3 regions of the Agathobaculum sp. TL06 genome follow, and region 2 is predicted to be linked to each of the others. Evidence: predicted binding sites of a transcription regulator. Region 2 holds the regulator's gene; each other region holds the start of a gene.
The links. Region 2 encodes CtsR, which represses protease genes until heat stress. Its sites were predicted from a motif close to AAGGTCAANNAAGGTCAAAT; they were not measured.
Positions count from the first base shown of each region.

Region 1: ACYQ3S_RS08810 (cysteine-rich VLP domain-containing protein) is a predicted target of CtsR. The motif match lies at 5,056-5,075, and genes of this name have one in related genera.
Region 3: ACYQ3S_RS13515 (cysteine-rich VLP domain-containing protein) is a predicted target of CtsR. The motif match lies at 2,027-2,046, and genes of this name have one in related genera.

Region 1 is NZ_BAAGGY010000012.1:65,784-73,232, forward strand. It holds gene ACYQ3S_RS08775 (ABC-F family ATP-binding cassette domain-containing protein) at 1-711, opposite strand, end outside; gene ACYQ3S_RS08780 (helix-turn-helix domain-containing protein) at 923-1,060, shown strand; gene ACYQ3S_RS08785 (hypothetical protein) at 1,300-1,725, shown strand; gene ACYQ3S_RS08790 (aminoglycoside 6-adenylyltransferase AadE) at 1,674-2,540, opposite strand; gene ACYQ3S_RS08795 (hypothetical protein) at 2,714-3,229, opposite strand; gene ACYQ3S_RS08800 (helix-turn-helix domain-containing protein) at 3,266-4,066, opposite strand; gene mtnN (5'-methylthioadenosine/S-adenosylhomocysteine nucleosidase) at 4,110-4,805, opposite strand; gene ACYQ3S_RS08810 (cysteine-rich VLP domain-containing protein) at 5,287-5,700, shown strand; gene ACYQ3S_RS08815 (replication initiator protein A) at 5,812-6,207, shown strand; gene mobV (MobV family relaxase) at 6,391-7,335, shown strand; gene ACYQ3S_RS08825 (hypothetical protein) at 7,408-7,449, shown strand, end outside.
Region 2 is NZ_BAAGGY010000034.1:1,027-8,475, forward strand. It holds gene ACYQ3S_RS14705 (ATP-dependent Clp protease ATP-binding subunit) at 1-2,148, opposite strand, end outside; gene ACYQ3S_RS14710 (ATP--guanido phosphotransferase) at 2,200-3,201, opposite strand; gene ACYQ3S_RS14715 (UvrB/UvrC motif-containing protein) at 3,198-3,743, opposite strand; gene ACYQ3S_RS14720 (CtsR family transcriptional regulator) at 3,797-4,252, opposite strand; gene ACYQ3S_RS14725 (DUF362 domain-containing protein) at 4,564-4,734, shown strand; gene ACYQ3S_RS14730 (ArsB/NhaD family transporter) at 5,054-6,322, shown strand; gene ACYQ3S_RS14735 (hypothetical protein) at 6,347-6,811, shown strand; gene ACYQ3S_RS14740 (cation:proton antiporter) at 6,952-7,449, shown strand, end outside.
Region 3 is NZ_BAAGGY010000026.1:199-4,650, forward strand. It holds partial or broken gene ACYQ3S_RS13500 (GNAT family N-acetyltransferase) at 1-363, opposite strand, end outside; gene ACYQ3S_RS13505 (helix-turn-helix domain-containing protein) at 389-1,189, opposite strand; gene ACYQ3S_RS13510 (P-loop nucleotide/nucleoside kinase family protein) at 1,227-1,772, opposite strand; gene ACYQ3S_RS13515 (cysteine-rich VLP domain-containing protein) at 2,153-2,566, shown strand; gene ACYQ3S_RS13520 (replication initiator protein A) at 2,678-3,073, shown strand; gene mobV (MobV family relaxase) at 3,256-4,194, shown strand; gene ACYQ3S_RS13530 (hypothetical protein) at 4,253-4,450, shown strand.

The DNA of each region.
Region 1 (7,449 bases), on a different contig from region 2:
GAACTCGCAGGTGCAGTCGTGAATCTCGATCACACGGTCGCAGCACTGGTCGATGAACCAGCGGTCGTGCGAAATAATCATCACCGTGCCGCGATAGGACTCGAGGTAACTGCCCAGCCAATCGACCGCGTCCATGTCCAGATGGTTGGTCGGCTCGTCCAGCAGCAGGATGTCGGTCTGTTCGAGGATGATGCGCGCCAGGTTGATGCGCGTCTTTTCGCCGCCCGAGAGCAGCGCGAACGGCTGTGCGCGCATGGCCGCGGGGATTTCCAGGCCGTTGCACACACGGTCGATCTCAAAATCACGGTTGTAGCCGCCGAGGAGCTCCAGACGGGTTTCAAGCTGGGCGTAGCGTTTGAGCAGCGAGGCGTCGTCCGGCTTGCGGGCCATCTCGTCGGTCAGCGCGTCCATCGCGGCGGCGACCTCGTCGGATTCGCGGAAGGCCAGGCGCAGCACGTCCTCGACCGTGGATTCCGGCGGGAAATCCGGCATCTGGTCGATCACGCCCGCGTTCTTGCCCGCGCCGAGCGAAACATGCCCCCCGTCATAGGGCAGGCGGCCGGTGAGGATGTTGAGCAGGGTGGTCTTGCCCGCGCCGTTCGCGCCCAGAATGGCGACCTTTTCTCCCTGCTGGATATCAAAGGAAATATCCTGCAGGATGAGGCGGTCGCCGTAATATTTGGTGAGGTTTTGTACGGAAATGTCAGCCACAGCCGCGGCTCCTTTCAAATATCGGGATAAATGGATATATACCGTTTTATTATAGCACAAAAGATAGATAAGGGAAAGCCTCTCCCCTGTATTTTACCGCTTGGCAACGCATCGACGTACCGTAGAACGCCGCCGATACCGCCTGAACTCTGCGTCGGTTGCGCCAAGCTGCCTGATACGGTATACTTTTCCCCAAAAGGAGGATATATCAATGGATGCAACAAAAACAGGCGTTTTTATCGCCGCGGTACGTCGGGAGCGGAACATGACACAGGCGGAGCTGGCAGCCAGGCTGCATGTGACCGATAAGGCGGTCAGCAAGTGGGAACGGGGGGGTTCACTTAGATAAAGATACCACACCAATCCCACGCTGACTTTTGCTCAACCAATACAGCCGGAGGGCTGGATAACAAGAAAAGGCGGTATGCGCCCCGTGGAGGGGTAGCATATCGCCTTTTCTTGTGGGGGTTTCCAAAGGGGGCAACGCCCCCATTTGGCACACGACTTTGCGAAGCAAAGTGTAGTGTGTTATACGCTCTGTCGGCGTTGTCGTGAAAATGCCGTTGCCGCCGGGGAGGGCAAGGGCATTTGAAGCGGCAAGATTTGAAGCGGCAAGAAAACAGGGCTGTGCTTGCGTGGCGTGGAGCCGCAAGCGCAGGTCTGGTTTCATCAGCAGACAGGGCGTATATGAAAGCCCCCGTCCCTCGTCCTACGCTCCGACTTGTGGACAAAGTGTCCCGAAGTTGTGGCCACACTCCCGGAAAAGTAGCAGGACAGCGGGCAACCGTCAAGGCTGAAATGAACGGGGTTACACCCGGCCTTGACCGCCGCCCGCCGCCCCGCTGGATGGGTGGACAAGGCGGCCAATCCCTCAAAGTGCTTGGCCGCGCTCTTTCTGATTTTGAGGTATTCAGTTTTTCAAAATTGAATAATCAAAATAAATTTTTTCGATTGAAAAAATTTTATTTGTTATCATCTTCAATGCCATATTTTTTCTTTTGCCGAATCACATAATTACTGATTTTTTCATCATATAGTGGATACTGGTAATCCAACTGGCATGCCACTTCTGACGAAACCTCCCGGAACAATGCCATACATTGTTCAAAGGATTCCCACATATGGGGATAGGAATCCATATTATAAGTAGACATAAGTCGTTCCCACAATTCCTCTGGGACATATTGCTTCATAAATTTATAGTTTTTTCCCAAACTGAAATGAAATCCCTGTTTGATACCAATCAGCCAGGAAATCATGCGAAGCAATTCTTTTCGTACTATATCATTCATATGGTCAATAGCAAAAAGAATTTCTTTGCGGCATAAGCCCTTTACTACATATGTTGTAGTATTCCAAAATTCATTACAGCAATCGTCAAACATTCTTTGAGTAGGCTTCTGCAAGTGGTAGTCTATATCCGTTGGTATTGGCGGCTTTACGATACGGTTGTCTTTATCCAACAGTAACTTTACCAGTTTATCCCATGTAAAATACTCGTCTATCAGTTCCAGCGGCAGCAAAGTTAAATCTATCTTAACATCATCAGTAAACAGCATTAAATATGAAAATCCCTTTTCTACAGCTGGAAATAATTCCATATCTTCCGGCTTTTGCAGAATCAACCTTTCACCAAATATATCTAGCCATTTATCATCACTTGTGAAGCTGTCCATATCCGTAACAAAAAAAGTAATATCAAAATCCTGAAAATCATCAGGCGGAATATTTGTATTTGTTCTAGATCCTTCCAAAGTAACCATGCGAATGCGTTTGTCTGTTTTTGCAAAATTCAAAACAATATCATAAACTTCCTTTTCTGATCTCATTTTTATCTCCTCCAATTATTGAAATAGGTGTGAAGCCATTTTAGGGCTTTCCCGCCTTGATTACCCTTTAGCAAAGACGGGCGGGACTGTCAACGGCGGCGCATGAAATGCGCCGTTCATCTTGACCGTTGACTGGCTCGGCTGGCTTTGCTATTTTCTCGATGAAAAACAATTTATTCGTATTTATTTCCATCATTGTCATAGTAAGCCACATGAATGGAATACTCTTTTTCTGGGTTTTTAATTGAGATAATATCCATATCATCTGTGTTGTATCTCAATGTATCTTGCACTTGTCCATTTATTGTATAAGTGATTTCAGCATACTCTGTTTTAGCACCATTAAACCAAATTAAATCATACCATTCTCCGTTTATTGCAACGCCACCGACAATAATCTCATCACTATTTCGGTTTGTTGATGTACTAAATTTGTAGTCTCCATTTCCTGTTGGTTCAAAGATAGCAAGTGTAGATTTATTATCTGTACTGTATGCTCCACTCACGATATAACCGCCAAGTTCCAGTTCTTTTGCGATAGTCCATTCATTCCCTTTTGAAATTGCGGTGTTCAATATGCTTTCTCTGCTGGTAATGGTATCTCCTTTGGGAGTTAAACTAAAGAAATATAAAAAAGCGGCAGCAACGCAAATAACAGTCGCTGAAATTATCAGTAACCACTTTTTCATAACCAATACCTCCATATAATCTGATTTATTATTCTCTTACTTGCGTCCCCGCTGCGGCTTTGGATTTTTCAGCAAATCCGATTTCTGTGCAATCTTTTTCAACCACTTCTTTTCTTCCTCTGACAGTTTCCCATAGTTCAGCTTGAGCCGCTTACAGATAAATGCCATAGCCGCCTGCTCCGGGTCGCTGTCCTCTCTGGTGGTTTCCTCTGCGGTCTGCAAAAAATCTTCCAGAGGATTGTCCTCCGGGACGCTGAAAAAATCGTCCTTGTGGGCTTCCCGCAGGTCGAAGGCTATCTTGTTTATGTCCTGCTGTATCACATAGCGGCAAAAGCTGTCATCGTCAATATGGGCGGCGATAAGCTGTCGCAGCTGTGGGTCAGTCAAGCCGGGATTGTGTTGTTTCATAATCGTTGCACTCACAGCGTCCACAATGGCGTTTGCGCTCTGCACCTGCTTTCCCGCTACGCCGTTCACATAGATTTCAAGGTCGGCCATGAGCCGGGGAAAATCCGGGTGGGTCGCCAGTTCACACAAGAGGGAATTGTCCACCCGCCCGCTTTTCAATAGTTCAATCATATCGTCGCTCAAACGCAGGTCTGCAAGATCGGCGTTTGGGTGATTTTTTGTTTGGGAACGGCCCAGCAGATAATCAACAGTCACTTCGTAAAACTTTGCTAACTCAATAAGGGCATAGTGGCTGATGTCCTTATACTCGTCCGCTTCATAGCTGCCAAGCGCAGATTTGGAGAGGTGCGTCTGTTCCGCAAGCTGTTCCAGCGTCAAGCCACGCTCCACACGCAGGTCTTTTAGTCGTTCTTGAATAGTTAGGGCCATACTCTCCCCCCCTCTGTCCTCTGTTCTAAAATATCATCCAATCTTACCACGACTTTTTGATTTCTCTTAATAAAGCAACCGTAATATCTTTGGCAATACTTGATGCTTTTGCACAGTTTCCGTCAAAATTATCAACTCCGCTGTGTTTTTCAGTATCGGTCACACACCGAATGGCGATAAACGGTATGTCATTTGCATAGCAGACATGAGCGATACTGGCAGTTTCCATGTCAACCGTCAAGGGAGCAAATTCATCGTTTATTTTTTGCCGGCTCTCATCGGTTATAAACGATTCTCCCGTTACCATACGGCCCCAAACTACCTTTCCAGAAGTTGAAAGCTTGTCAACAGCAGACTTTGACATATCTATCAGCTTTGGGTCTGCCACAAAAAACACAGAATTCATCCACGGATGAAATTCCGTTAAAATGTCTGGCGCTACATCGTGGTAACAAACTTCTGTGGAGATAACTGTATCGAATATTTCAAGTTCTGGCTCCATACCGCCCGCTGTCCCTGAATTGATAATTATATCCACGCAAAATACATCTATCAAAAGCTGAGCGGCTATGGCGGCATTTACTTTGCACACGCCGGAAAACAGGGCGACAACTTCTACACTATCAATCTGTCCAGCATGGAATTTCAGCATAGCTTTTTCCGTTATCTTACAGTTGCTTATCAAGGGCAAAAATGGGGCGAGTTCTTCGTCACCCGCACATAAAATTCCGATTTTCATAGATTATTGTCCTCCTATGGCTTGAAAGCCAATTTTTATGTTTATTTTACCATAATTCCGAGAGCACGGAAATAGCCTGTTTTTTAAGCCGATTTCCTACCTTTCGGATATACGGGACGGGCGGTCATTTAGGTGTAGACTTAGGGTAGTTCATCGATGGACAGCACCTTGAAAACAGAATGACCGTCCAAAAAGGAATACCCCGGCTGGGGAAGCACTGCAAGGAGCCAGCTTCTGGACACTTTGTCCAGAGGTCACTTCGGGACAAGTTGTCCCGAAGTTGCGGGGAGCGTGCCTCGTCGCCGCAAGCTGCGTATCATTCGCTTCCGCCAGAGGGCGAAAGCTCACTCGCTCCGCTGCGGCTCCTCTCCCCACAAAGTCTGACGACTTTGCGGGGGCCCCTGTTGGGAACACGCCGCAGGCATGGGGCAAGAAACCTTTTCGGGGAGAACGGCAACGGAAAGCAAAATGGAGGGAACGCATGAGAGATAACCCCTATAAAGACTTGCCGCCGCTGGAACGCAGGCCGGACGGTTCCCTTTACCGCATGACACCGGCGCAAAGGAAACAGGCGGCCAGCCTGATACGCCAGGAGTGCTGTTGCTGTGAGGACGGCAACTGCATTGTCCTTGATGATGGGGACACCTGCACCTGCCCGCAGACAGTTTCTTTCTCGGTCTGCTGTAAGTGGTTCCGCTGGGCGGTCTTGCCGCTGGACGGGACGCTGGAAGCGGAGATTTTCCGGGATAAGGACTTGAAACGCTGTGTGGTCTGCGGCGGTGTGTTCGTCCCCAAATCCAACCGGGCAAAATACTGCCCCGGCTGTGCCGCCAGAGTTCACAGGCGGCAGAAAACAGAAAGTGAACGGAAAAGGAGGTCTGCTGTGGACAGTTAGGAGCGAAAAAAGCCTTGATTTATTAGGCTCCGCAAGCCCCAAACCGGGGCAGGTGGTATAAAGTATCGCCCGCCCCGGAAAACGGGCTTCTAACCGTCCACAAAACACGATATGACAAACACGATTTACATTCATCAGCCGGAAAAGGCGTTCAGCTTCACCCGGCTCCCGAATTTTCTCTTTGAAGCCCCCACATTCAAGCCCCTGTCTAACGAGGCAAAGGTTCTGTACACCTTTATCCTGCGCCGGACAGAGTTATCCCGCAAGAATGGGTGGGCGGATGACTGCGGACGGATTTTCCTGTATTACCCTATCTGCGAAGTGGTTGACCTGCTCCACTGTGGGCGGCAGAAAGCGGTGAACACCCTGCGGGAACTGCAATACGCCGGACTGGTGGAGATCCAGAAGCAGGGCTGTGGAAAACCCAACCGCATTTTTCCAAAATCCTATGAAGCGGTTCCAAACACCGACTTCAAGAAATCCCGTTCTGGTACGCCGGAGGACTGAAAACCGTACCCTTGAAGTACGGAAACCGCCCCCCTAAAGTACGAAAACCGGACGGTATATAGAAATACAAAGATTAAAATGATTTATTTATATCCATTCCATTCCTATCGTATCAGAGATAATTCTGGCAGGATTTTCCCTGTGGAAAACCCAGGATAGGAAAGGAATGGGGAAAGGAGCAGAATGGCACAACACGCAATTTTGCGGTTTGAGAAGCACAAGGGCAACCCGGCAAGGCCGCTGGAAGCCCATCACGAAAGGCAGAAAGAACAATACGCCAGTAACCCCGACATTGACACAAGCCGGAGCAAATACAATTTCCATATCGTCAAGCCGGAGGGACGCTATTACCACTTCATTCAGAGCCGTATCGAGCAGGCCGGATGCCGAACCCGCAAGGACAGCACACGGTTTGTCGATACGCTGATAACCGCCAGCCCGGAGTTTTTCAAGGGGAAATCTCCAAAGGAGATACAGGCGTTCTTCCAAAGGGCGGCAGATTTCCTCATTGGCCGGGTAGGACGGGAAAATATCGTGTCGGCGGTGGTACACATGGACGAGAAAACGCCCCACCTGCATTTGACCTTTGTTCCGCTGACAAAGGACAACCGCCTGTGTGCAAAGGAGATTATCGGCAACCGGGCAAACCTGACGAAGTGGCAGGACGATTTTCACGCCTATATGGTGGTGAAATATCCCGACTTGGAGCGTGGGGAGAGTGCCAGCAAGACAGGCCGGAAGCATATCCCCACCCGGCTTTTCAAACAGGCGGTTTCCCTCTCCAAACAGGCCAGAGCCATTGAAGCCGCCCTTGACGGCATTAACCCGCTGAACGCCGGAAAGAAAAAAGAGGAAGCCCTCTTCATGCTGAAAAAGTGGTTCCCGCAGATGGAGAACTTCTCCGGGCAGTTGAAAAAGTACAAGGTCACAATCAATGACCTGCTGGAAGAAAACAAAAAGCTGGAAGCAAGGGCAAAGGCCAGTGAGCAAGGCAAGATGAAAGACCGCATGGAACGGGCAACGCTGGAAAGCGAATTACACAATCTCCGCAATTTCGTTGACCGTATCCCGCCGGAAGTGCTGGCGCAGGTGAAACGGCAACAGCGGCACACAGTAAAGGAAAGGTGATAGATATAAGCAGAAATTTTCGCCGCCCCTGTGCGGCATTGTACCTTGAAAACTGAATATGGAGGACACTGGATGGCAAAAAGCGAAAGCGATATTTTTACGCCCCGGACAGGG
Region 2 (7,449 bases):
GTCGTCGATACGGTTGAGGAATTCCGGACGGACCGCGTTCTTCAGCTCGCCGAGCACATCCTCCCTGATCTGCTCGAAGGTGCGTTCGGCATCGCTCGCGCCGCCCGCGGCAAAACCGAGCGACTTGCGGGTATGGCCCGTGATTTTCTGCGCGCCGATGTTCGACGTCATGATGATGATGGTATTCTTAAAGTCAATGTGCCGGCCCTGGCCGTCCGTCAATACGCCATCCTCCAGGATCTGCAGCAGGATATTGAACACATCCGGATGAGCCTTCTCGATCTCGTCGAACAGCACGACCGAGTACGGGTGGCGGCGCACCTTCTCCGAGAGCTGACCGCCCTCGTCGTAGCCCACATAGCCCGGAGGCGAGCCGATCATGCGGGAAACCGCATGTTTTTCCATATATTCGGACATATCAATGCGGATCATGGCGTTTTCGTCGCCGAACATGGCTTCGGCCAGCGCCTTGGAAAGCTCGGTCTTGCCGACGCCGGTCGGGCCGAGGAACAGGAACGAGCCGATCGGGCGCTTGGGGTCGCGCAGACCGACACGGCTGCGCCGGATGGCCTTTGCGACCGCGGTAACGGCCTCGTCCTGGCCGATCACGCGCTGGTGCAGCGTGTCCTCCAGGTGCAGCAGGCGCTGGCCCTCGTCCTCCGTAAGCTGGGCGACGGGGACGCCCGTCCAGCCGGAGATCACAGCGGCGATATCATCCGCCGTGACCGCGCCGTGCGTTTTGGTCTGCTGTTCGGACCATTCCTTTTTGCGTACTTCGAGCGCTTCGCGCTTTTGCTTTTCCTCATCACGCAGCTTGGCGGCGTTTTCGAAGTCCTGGCTCTTGACAGCCTCCTCCTTTTTCGCGGCGACGGCGGCGATTTCGTCCTCCAGCGCCTTCAGGTCGGGCGGCGCGGTCAGCGTGGACAGGCGCACACGCGAGCAGGCCTCGTCGATCACGTCGATCGCCTTGTCCGGCAGATAGCGGCCGGTCACATAGCGCACGGACAGCTTAACCGCGGCATCGATCGCCTCGTCCGGTATCTTGATGCGGTGGTGCGCTTCATACCGGTCGCGCAGTCCCTTGAGAATCTCGACCGCGTCCTCCGGCGTCGGCTCGTCGATCTGCACGGGCTGGAAGCGGCGCTCGAGCGCGGCGTCCTTTTCGATGTTTTTACGGTACTCATCCAGCGTGGTCGCGCCGATGACCTGCACCTCGCCGCGGGACAGCGCGGGCTTGAGGATGTTTGCCGCGTCCGCTGCGCCCTCGGCGGCGCCTGCGCCCATCAGCATGTGCATCTCATCGACAAACAGGATGGTGTCCTTCTTGGCGGTCAGTTCCTCGATAACCTTTTTGATGCGCTCCTCAAACTCGCCGCGGTACTTGGTGCCGGCGATCATGCCGGTCAGGTCGAGCGAGATCACGCGCTTGTTTTTGAGCGTTTCCGGCACGTCGCCCGCTATGATCTTCTGCGCGAGGCCCTCGACAACGGCGGTCTTGCCAACGCCCGGATCGCCGATCAGCGCCGGATTATTTTTGGTGCGGCGGGACAGAATCTGGATGACGCGCTGGATTTCCTTGGCGCGGCCGATGACCGGATCGAGCTTGCCCTCCCTGGCGGCGGCGGTCAGGTCGCGGCCGAACTGGGCAAGCGCGTCCTTATCCGAAGCGCCGCCGGCCGCGCCCGCTTCCGCAAAGCCGCCCTGCTGTGCGCCGCCGAGCGTCTCGCTCAGCTTTTCCGCCAGCGCCTGCGGCGTGACCTTGAGGTTGGCCAGCGCGGTCAACGCCACGTTCTGCCCTTCGCGCAGGATGCCGAGCAGCAGGTGCTCGGTGCCGACGTAATTGGTCCCCATCTGGCCCGCGGACTGCAGCGACAGCTCGATGATGCGCTTGGTGCGCGGGGTCATGCCCTGCGGCGCGGCGCTGTCGGGCGCGCCGCGGCCGGACAGGTCCTCGATCTGCTTCACCAGTGCCTCCTCGGTTACGCCCGCCGCGGCAAGCGCTTTGGCGGCAGGGCCGCCGCCCTCACGCAGCAGGCCGAGCAGCAGATGCTCCGAGCCGATATAACTGTGGCCGAAGGAGCCGGCGGCTTCCTGCGCCAGCGTCAGGGCCTTCTGGGCGCGTTCGGTGAAACGGTTTTGATAAAACATAAGTCAACACTCCTTTCAGGGGGTGGGAAATGGAAAGTGAATAAGGAAAGTTCACGCGAAGCGCAGGCTTTGCGCGGTCTCACGCAGCAGGGCGGCGCGCTTCTGGTCGCGCTCCTGCGGCGCGCCGGTCAGCATGGCCGGCCGGATGCGCTGTTCCAGCCCGTAAAGTGCCTGCGGCTCCACGCCGGACAGCAGACCCATCTGCAGGCCGACCAGCACGTCCGAAATACACTGGATGGCTTCGCCTGTATCGATCAGGTAAGCCGAACGCAGCGTGCCGGCGGCGCGGCAGACGCGGTCCCGCAGCGCGGCTTCGTTCTGGCTGCGCACCTGTTCGCGCGCCTTCTTTTCCGCGTCGATGATCGCGGTCGCGGTCTCGACCAGCTTATCGGTCAGCTCGGCCGCGGAAGCGCCCAGCGTGACCTGGTTGGAAATCTGATAAAACCCGCCGACCGCCTTAGAGCCTTCGCCGTAGGCGCCGCGCACCGCGCACCCGCGGCTGCCGGCATAGCCGGCCAACTGGTTGATGCCGCCGGTGGCGGTCAGCATGGGCAGATGCAGCATGATGGAGGCGCGCAGGCCGGTGCCGACATTGGTCGGGCAGGCGGTCAGGTAGCCCAGCCGCTCGTCATAGGCGAAGGGCAGGTCGGCTTCGATCAGCGCCGCGATGCGGTTGGCGGTTTCCAGGCACTCCTTGGGACACAGGCCCGTGCCGATGACCTGCAAGCGGAGATGGTCTTCCTCCCCGACCATGATGGACACGCCGCCATCACGGGAGACGATCAGCCATCCGCCGTTTTGCGCCAGCTCGGGGGAGATCAGATGCTCTTCGACGAGCTGGGACGCTTCGGTCGAGCGGGGGATGATCTGCTTTTTTTCGAATTCCGGCCCAATGGTGGGGTTGCCGCGCAGCGCGGAAAACACCTTGTCCGCGATCTCGCTGTGCTGCGCCGGCGTCAGCCGGAACGGGTACCCCTTGAGGTTGCGCGCCAGCCTGACGCGGCTGGAGGCGGCCAGGCCGGTGAAGCCGCCGTGTAATGCAAACAGGCTCATTTCTGCTCGCCCTCCATTCTGCGGATCTCGTCGCGCAGGCGCGCGGCCTGCTCATAATCCTCGCTTTCCACCGCCGCCTTGAGCTGCGCGCGCAGGGCTTCGACCGGATCGGCCTGCGGCTGCTCCGGTGCGGCCGGCGCCGCGCCGATATGGCGGTCCGCGCCGTGGAGCTTGCGCACATACGGGTTCAGGATATCCGCGAACGTGCTGTAGCAATCCGGACAACCCACGCGGCCGGTCTGCCGCAGCTCGCTTTCGGTCATGCCGCAGGTCGGGCATTTGCGCTCGGTGCCGAGCAGGGTGGAGGCGGGCGCCGCCGCGCCAAGCATATCGTTCCACAGGCTGCCGAAGCCGCCGCCGAGGAAGGAATGGAACGGGTCGCTCCAGAAATGGTTCATGGACTGGAATGCGTTTTCAAACGCGCCGCCAAGGTTTTCCTTCTGTGCGCATTCCGGACACAGGTGCATCTCGCGCGTGACGCCGTTGATGGTTTCCTTATAATACATGGTCGCTTCATTCTTGCCGCATTTTTCGCATTTCATAAGTCGTTTCTCCTTTCAAAGAGGATGGTGTATCGTGGATTTTTTTACGGGATTCAGATGGTTGCAACGCCCATCACGGCGCATCGGAAGATCGCGGCGCGCAGCCGGTCGCGGTCGGATTTTTCGACCTCCGCGAGTGCGCCGTCCGAACAGGCGGAGAGCAGAAGCTGTCCCTCGCGCTGGGTGAGCAGCTCGGCGGAAACCAGCGCCCGCGTCAGGCGGGCCGCGTCGTTCTGCGTCAGCCGGCCGCCGATGCCGCGCGCGGCCTCCAGCAGTGTGCGCTGCTTATCGTCCAGCAGGCGGACGATGCGGATATAGCCGCCGCCGCCGCGCTGGCTTTCGACCAGGTAGCCGTGCTCTGGCGTGAAGCGCGTTTCGATCACATAATTGATCTGGCTGGGGACGCAGGAAAACCGGTCTGCCAGGCTTTTGCGCTGCACCTCCGCCACGCCGCCGCCCTCCGACAGCATCTCTCCGATAAAGTCGGCGATGATATCTGACATTTTCATGGTGGTCACTCCTTAAGTCGGGGGTTCTTGTTTGACCTTTCCTGACCTTTGATTTCATTATAGAAGATGCCCGATGAAAAAGCAAGGATTTTTTCTGACCAAATTTGACCTTTGTGGAGAAGCAGAACGGGAAAATAATAGGTTTTCTCAGGATTTCTCGTTGAAACAAATTTTTTCTAACTTTTTTGGATAATTGCGCCTTTTATATATATGTGTGAAAAGTTACCGATAGCTAACCACCTGTTTTTGTTGATTTTTTCTTATCTTGTGTTACAATAAGTGTGTAAAATACTTTTGGAGGTGCAATACCAATGGCATATGTTATCAGTGGCGCATGCATTAGCTGTGGCTCTTGCGCGGGCGAGTGTCCGGTAGGCGCTATTGCTGAAGGCGACGGCAAGTACGAGATCAACGCGGACGCTTGCATCGATTGCGGTTCCTGCGCAGGTTCCTGCCCGGTAGGCGCGATTTCGCAGGGCTAAGTTTTTTTAACTTACTTAAAAGCGAAAGTAAGACCCCGCTCCGAATGGAGCGGGGTCTTTTCTTGTCTGCGCTGAGGGGGGACGCCGCGTGCCGGAAGACGCGGGCGCTTCACCGGACGAAAGGGCGATATGTTAAAAAAGCGTAAAGAAATGGGGTATGCTTTGTCACTAAATGACCAAACTTTCACACGAATTCCGAGCAATTCAGGGGAAAATACACATTGCAAAATGGAGAAAAACAGCGCTATAATATGTCGTAATAAAAATTGAGAGCTGTGCGCTGGGAAAGACAACCGACGCATAAGAAGGGGGTAAGAAAATGGACACTATGCAGATCCTTTCTGTCGTTGTTTTTCTGGCGGTCATGGCTGCGATCGTGACGGAAAAAATCCACCGCACGGTGGCGGCGGTGGCGGGCGGCGTCCTGCTTGTGTGCCTGCATGTACTTACGGTGGACGACGCGGTCGGCTATATTGATTTTAACACCATCGGCGTGCTGATCGGCATGATGCTGTTCGTTGCGGTGGTGCGAAACTCCGGCCTGTTTGAATATGTGGCGATCAAGGCGGCAAAAATCGCAAAGGGAAATCCCTGGCGGATCATGCTGCTGTTTACGGTACTGACCGCCGTGCTGTCCGCGTTCCTGGACAACGTGACGACCGTGCTGCTGGTCGGCCCGATGACCATTGCGATCACCGGCATCCTGGGGCTGAATCCGGTGCCGTTTCTGCTGACGCAGATATTGGCGTCCAACATCGGCGGTACGGCGACCCTGATCGGCGACCCGCCGAACATCATGATCGGCTCGCAGGCCGGCCTGAGCTTCGCGGATTTCATCATGAATACCGGCGTGGCGGTGCTCTTTATCATGGCCGCGGTTTGTGTTTGCTTTTATTTTATGTACGGCCGCCGGATGACGGTGGAAGCGGATAAGATGGCGGCGGTCATGCGGCTGGACGAAAATAAGTCGATCAAGGACCGCCCGCTGATGATTAAAAGCATTGTGATGATCGTTCTGGTGGTGCTGGGCTTTGTTTTCCATTCCACCCTGGGCGTGGACTCTTGCATTATCGCGCTGGCAAGTGCTACAATACTGTTGCTGATCGGCCGGCAGGAGACCGAGGAAATTGTGCTGGGCGTGGAATGGTCCACCATCCTGTTCTTTACGGGGCTGTTCGTTGTCGTCGGCGGCATGGTCCAGACCGGTGTGATTACGGCGCTCGGCAACGCACTGGTCACTGTGACCGGCGGCAACGCGATACTGCTGATGCTCCTGATTTTGTGGGGGTCAGCGTTGTTTTCGTCGTTCCTGGATAATATCCCCTTTGTCGCGACAATGATCCCGCTGATCCTCTCCATGCAGGCGGAAGGCATGGATGTAACGGCGCTCTGGTGGGCGCTGTCGCTGGGCGCCTGCCTCGGCGGCAACGGCACGCTGATCGGCGCGTCGGCTAATGTTGTCCTTTCGGGCATTTCGGCAAAGCACGGCCACCCGATCACGTTCGCAAGCTATCTGAAGGTTGGCTTCCCGCTGATGCTGCTGTCGGTCGTTATTTCAACCGCGTTCCTGCTGGTTCGTTTCCATTAACAGATCGAGAAAGAGGGAGATCTTATGATTACAAGCAGTTTTTCCGGCGATATCATCAATGCCAGCCTGCGCCAGCTCGGCGCGTCCTCCATCAAGGAGATCAGGAATGGCATCCTCTATATTGCCAAATTTGAGCTTTCGGAGGAATTGTGCGTCACCTATGTGTTTAACGTGACCAAGCGCAACCGCTATTTTCTGCAGCGCGTGACGCCCTATCCGATTTCGCACGGCGATTTCACGAGCGCGCAGGAGGTTGTGGAGTTCATCCGGAAGGATATCCAGAAGTTCCGCAACGCCCAGAATTCCCATAACTTCCCGAAATTTCTCGATACGACCAATGCGATGGTTCTGTTTTCCCATGCGGTGGAGCTGCTGTTCCTGGAGCGCAACGTTACGCCGGAGGACTTGGACAGCATTTATCAGACGATACAGGACGGCCTGCACAGGATCAAGGATATCCATGACCGTGCGCCCAAGGTGGAAAAGTGAAAAGGAGCTTCTGCACAAAAATGCAGAAGCTTTTTTGGTGATTATTTTGTTGTTTTTTTGACAGGGACTCTGGATGTAATTGAAAAAAACGCTATAATGAAAGATATATGATTTTTTTAGACTGAGAGGGGTGGGGCGTTATGTCCTATGATTTCCTTCTGACCATTGCAATCATCCTGCTTTTTACAAAAATATTCGGCCTGACGTCGGAGCGCGTCCATATGCCGCAGGTGGTGGGCGCACTGGTCGCGGGTGTGATTTTGGGGCCAAGCTGCCTGGGGCTGGTGGGGGAGAACGATTTCCTGATTAAGACCGCGGAGATCGGCGTAATCATCCTGATGTTCAGCGCCGGTCTGGATACCGAGCTGGAGGAGCTGAAATCCACGGGTCTGGCCTCCTTTGTGATCGCGCTGGTCGGTGTGATTGTGCCGTTCATCGGCGGCGTCGCCTGTTACCTGCTGCTGGAAAATGATCCCGCGGATACCCAGAACATGATGAAAGCGGCGTTCACCGGCGTGGTGCTGACAGCGACCTCGGTCTCCATCACGGTGGAGACGCTGCGGGAGCTGGGCAAGCTCAAAAGCAAGGTGGGTACGGCCATCCTGGGCGCGGCGGTGATCGATGATATCCTCGGCATC
Region 3 (4,452 bases), on a different contig from region 2:
ATAAAAGCCCTTGGCCTGTGGGTTTTGCTCATTCACAGCCACCCGCTCTACGGCATAGGTTTTAATCCCATATTGGAGCAGGCGCTTTCCGAGCCCCTTTCCTCTTTCTTCCGGGGAAATGAACAGCATTTCCAAGGTGCCGTCCTTGATCCCCATAAAAGCCCCGGGGCAGCCCCTATCATCTTCTGCGATCATCAAATGCGCAATTCCAGCGAGCGCCTGCGGTACATATTCTTTTATCTTTTTGATTTCACTGTCCGACAGAAACAGGTGTGTTGCTCTTACAGAACTTTCCCATACCGTCAGCAGCCGATTTATGAAATCCGCCGTCCTGTTTTTGGTTTCTACTTCAATGAATCTCATTTTTCCTTTTTGCATATCTAATTTCTCATTTTCTTCCCCGCTGCGGGTTTGGATTTTTCAGCAAGTCCGACTTCTGTGCAATCCTTTTCAGCCATTTCTTTTCCTCCTCCGACAGCTTCCCATAGTTCAGTTTGAGCCGCTTGCAGATAAAGGCCATCGCAGCCTGTTCCGGGTCGCTGTTTGGGCTGGCGGCTTCTTCGGCGGTCTGCAAGAAATCTTCCAGAGGATTGTCCTCCGGGACACTGAAAAAATCGTCCTTGTGGGCTTTCCGCAGGTCAAGGGCTATCTTGTTTATATCCTGCTGTATCACATGGCGGCAAAAGCTGTCATCGTCAATGTGGGCGGCGATCAGCTGCCTTAACTGCGGGTCGGTCAGACCGGGATTGTGCTGCTTCATAATAGTTGCGCTCACAGCGTCCACAATGGCGTTTGCCCCCTGTACCTGCTTTGCCGCTATGCCGTTTACATAGATTTCAAGGTCAGCCATGAGCCGGGGAAAATCCGGGTGCGTCGCCAGTTCACACAGGAGGGCATTATCCACCAGCCTGCTTTTCAAAAATTCAATCATATCATCACTCAAACGCAGGTCTGCAAGATCGGCGTTTGGGTGATTTTTTGTTTCAGAACGGCACAGCAGATAATCAACGGACACTTCGTAAAACTTTGCCAGCTGGATAAGGGCATAGTGGCTGATGTCCTTGAACTTGTCCCCCTCATAGCTGCCTAACGCAGACTTGGAGAGATGGGTTTCTTCCGCAAGCTGCTCCAGCGTCAGGCCACGCTCCACACGCAGGTCTTTCAGGCGTTCTTGTATGGATAGTTCCATGTTCTCCCTCCTTGTCTGCTCGACAAACTGGAATTGCCTAAAGCAGTAAAGCAGTACCCCTTACAATTTTTTCTTTTACTGCTGATACAGTATCTTTGACTGAGTGCGTAGTTGTATCAATAACATTTGATTCATAGATTCCTAAATTGGAAAATTGTTCCCACATCGTTTCAACTAATTCAATATTTGTTTCTCTGTCTAACTTTGAGCGTTTGATAGCTCTCTTCATAGTTTCTTCTTTACTTGCTCTTAAAACGATATAGTGTACTTCATAATGCTCTTGAACAATGTTGAGCCACGGCTCTAAAAACCACGGTCCTACAATACCATCTACAATTACATCATATCCACCACGAGCATATCGCTTCGCGGCTTCTAAAAATGCTTCAATGACAATCAAATTTTGCTCATTTGATTCTGGCAAATATGGTGGTATTGCCCCTTTACTCAAATAATGATAAAAGTCATCTGTGTGCATATGCACAGATTTTTCCAAATCCGATTCTTTTGCAACAGTAGATGCCGTTGTAGTTTTCCCCGTCCCCGGCGAACCTGTGATTACAATAATTCTACCTTGATCCATCTATGTGTTACCTCCACAACTTCAAATTTACTGTTCAGTTTCTTCCATTCTACCACAATTCCGAGAGCGTGGAAATGGGGGGATTTTCAGGCAGATTTCCCACCTTTCGGATATACGGGACGGGCGGTCATTTCGGTGTAGACTTAGGTTAGTTCATCGATGGACAGCACCTTGAAAACCGAATGACCGTCCGAAAAGGAATACCCCCGGCTGGGGAAGCACCGCAAGGAGCCGACTTCTGGACACTTTGTCCAGAGGTCACTTTGGGACAAGTTGTCCCGAAGTTATGGTGAGCGTGCCAACGCCGGAACACGCCGCAGGAATGGGGCAGGAAGCCTTTTCGGGGAGAACGGCAGCGGAAAGCAAAACGGAGGGAACGCATGAAAAATAATCCCTACAAAGACTTGCCGCCGCTGGAATGCAGGCCGGACGGTTCCCTTTACCGCATGACCCCGGCGCAGCGGAAACGGGCAAGCGCCCTGATACGCCGGGAGTGCTGTTGCTGTGAGGACGGCAACTGCATTGCCCTTGACGATGGGGACACCTGCACCTGCCCGCAGACGATTTCTTTCTCGGTCTGCTGTAAGTGGTTCCGCTGGGCGGTCTTGCCGCTGGACGGGACGCTGGAAGCGGAAATTTTCCGGGATAAGGACTTGAAACGCTGTGCGGTCTGCGGCGGTGTGTTCGTCCCCAAATCCAACCGGGCAAAATACTGCCCCGGCTGTGCCGCCAGAGTTCACAGGCGGCAGAAAACAGAAAGTGAACGGAAAAGGAGGTCTGCTGTGGACAGTTAGGAGCGAAAAAAGCCTTGATTTATCAGGCTTTGCAAGCCCCAAACCGGGGCAGGTGGTATAAAGTATCGCCCGCCCCGGAAAACGGGCTTCTAACCGTCCACAAAACGAACTATGACAAATACCATCTATATCCACCAGCCGGAAAAGGCGTTCAGCTTCACCCGGCTCCCGAATTTTCTCTTTGAAGCCCCCACATTCAAGCCCCTGTCCAACGAGGCAAAGGTTCTGTACGCCTTTATCCTGCGCCGGACAGAGTTATCCCGCAAGAATGGGTGGGCGGATGACTGCGGACGGATTTTCCTGTATTACCCTATCTGTGAAGTGGTCACACTGCTCCATTGTGGGCGGCAGAAAGCGGTGAATACCCTGCGGGAACTGCAATACGCCGGACTGGTGGAGATCCAGAAGCAGGGCTGTGGAAAACCCAACCGCATTTTCCCAAAATCCTATGAAGCGGTTCCAAACACCGACTTTAAGAAATCCCGTTCTGGTACACCGGAGGACTGAAAACCGTACCCATGAAGTACGGAAATCACTCCTGAGACGTACGAAAACCGGACGGTATATAGAAATACAAAGATAAAAAGACTGATTTATATTCTATCCATTCCAATCCTATCCGAGCTATTTTCTGCGGGATTTTCCCTGTGGAAAACCCCGGATAGGAAAGGAATGGGGAAAGGAGCAGAATGGCACAACACGCAATTTTACGGTTTGAGAAGCACAAGGGCAACCCGGCAAGGCCGCTGGAAGCCCATCACGAAAGACAGAAAGAACAGTATGCCAGCAATCCCGACATTGACACAAGCCGGAGCAAATACAACTTCCATATCGTCAAGCCGGAGGGACGCTATTACCACTTCATTCAGAGCCGGATTGAGCAGGCCGGGTGCCGAACCCGCAAGGACAGCACACGGTTTGTCGATACGCTGGTAACTGCCAGCCCGGAGTTTTTCAAGGGGAAATCCCCAAAGGAGATACAGGCGTTTTTCCAGAGGGCGGCGGACTTCCTCATTGGCCGGGTAGGACGGGAAAATATCGTGTCGGCGGTGGTACACATGGACGAGAAAACGCCCCACCTGCATTTGACCTTTGTTCCGCTGACAAAGGACAACCGCCTGTGTGCAAAGGAGATTATCGGCAACCGGGCAAACCTGACGAAGTGGCAGGACGATTTTCACGCCTATATGGTGGAGAAATATCCTGACTTGGAGCGTGGGGAGAGCGCCAGCAGGACAGGCCGGAAGCATATCCCCACCCGGCTTTTCAAACAGGCGGTTTCCCTCTCCCGGCAGGCAAGAGCCATTGAAGCCACACTGGACGGCATTAACCCGCTGAACGCCGGAAAGAAAAAAGAGGAAGCCCTCTCCATGCTGAAAAAGTGGTTCCCGCAGATGGAGAATTTCTCCGGGCAGTTGAAAAAGTACAAGGTCACAATCAATGACCTGCTGGCGGAGAATGAGAAGTTGGAAGCAAGGGCAAAGGCCAGCGAAAAAGGAAAGATGAAAGATACGATGGAACGGGCAAAGCTGAAAAGCGAACTGGACAATTTACAGCGGCTGGTTGACCGTATCCCGCCGGAAGTGCTGGCGGAGCTGAAACGGCAGCAGCGAACAAGAGGGAGGTAAACGCTATGAACAGAAATTCAAGCTGCATGATGAAAAATAATCATACGGAGGACACTGGATGGTAAAAAGCGAAAGCGACATTATTGATACAATACACACCGGGCAGGTCATTACTGACGAGAACGGCACACAGTATTTTGTATGTGGGAAAAACCGTATCAAAATCTCCGAACATTTTGCCGCTGGCGGTCGTCCGATTGGCGATCTGATTGTGGATGTCGTCCGGCACACGGCGGCAAGGGCAGCTTCTTCGTGACC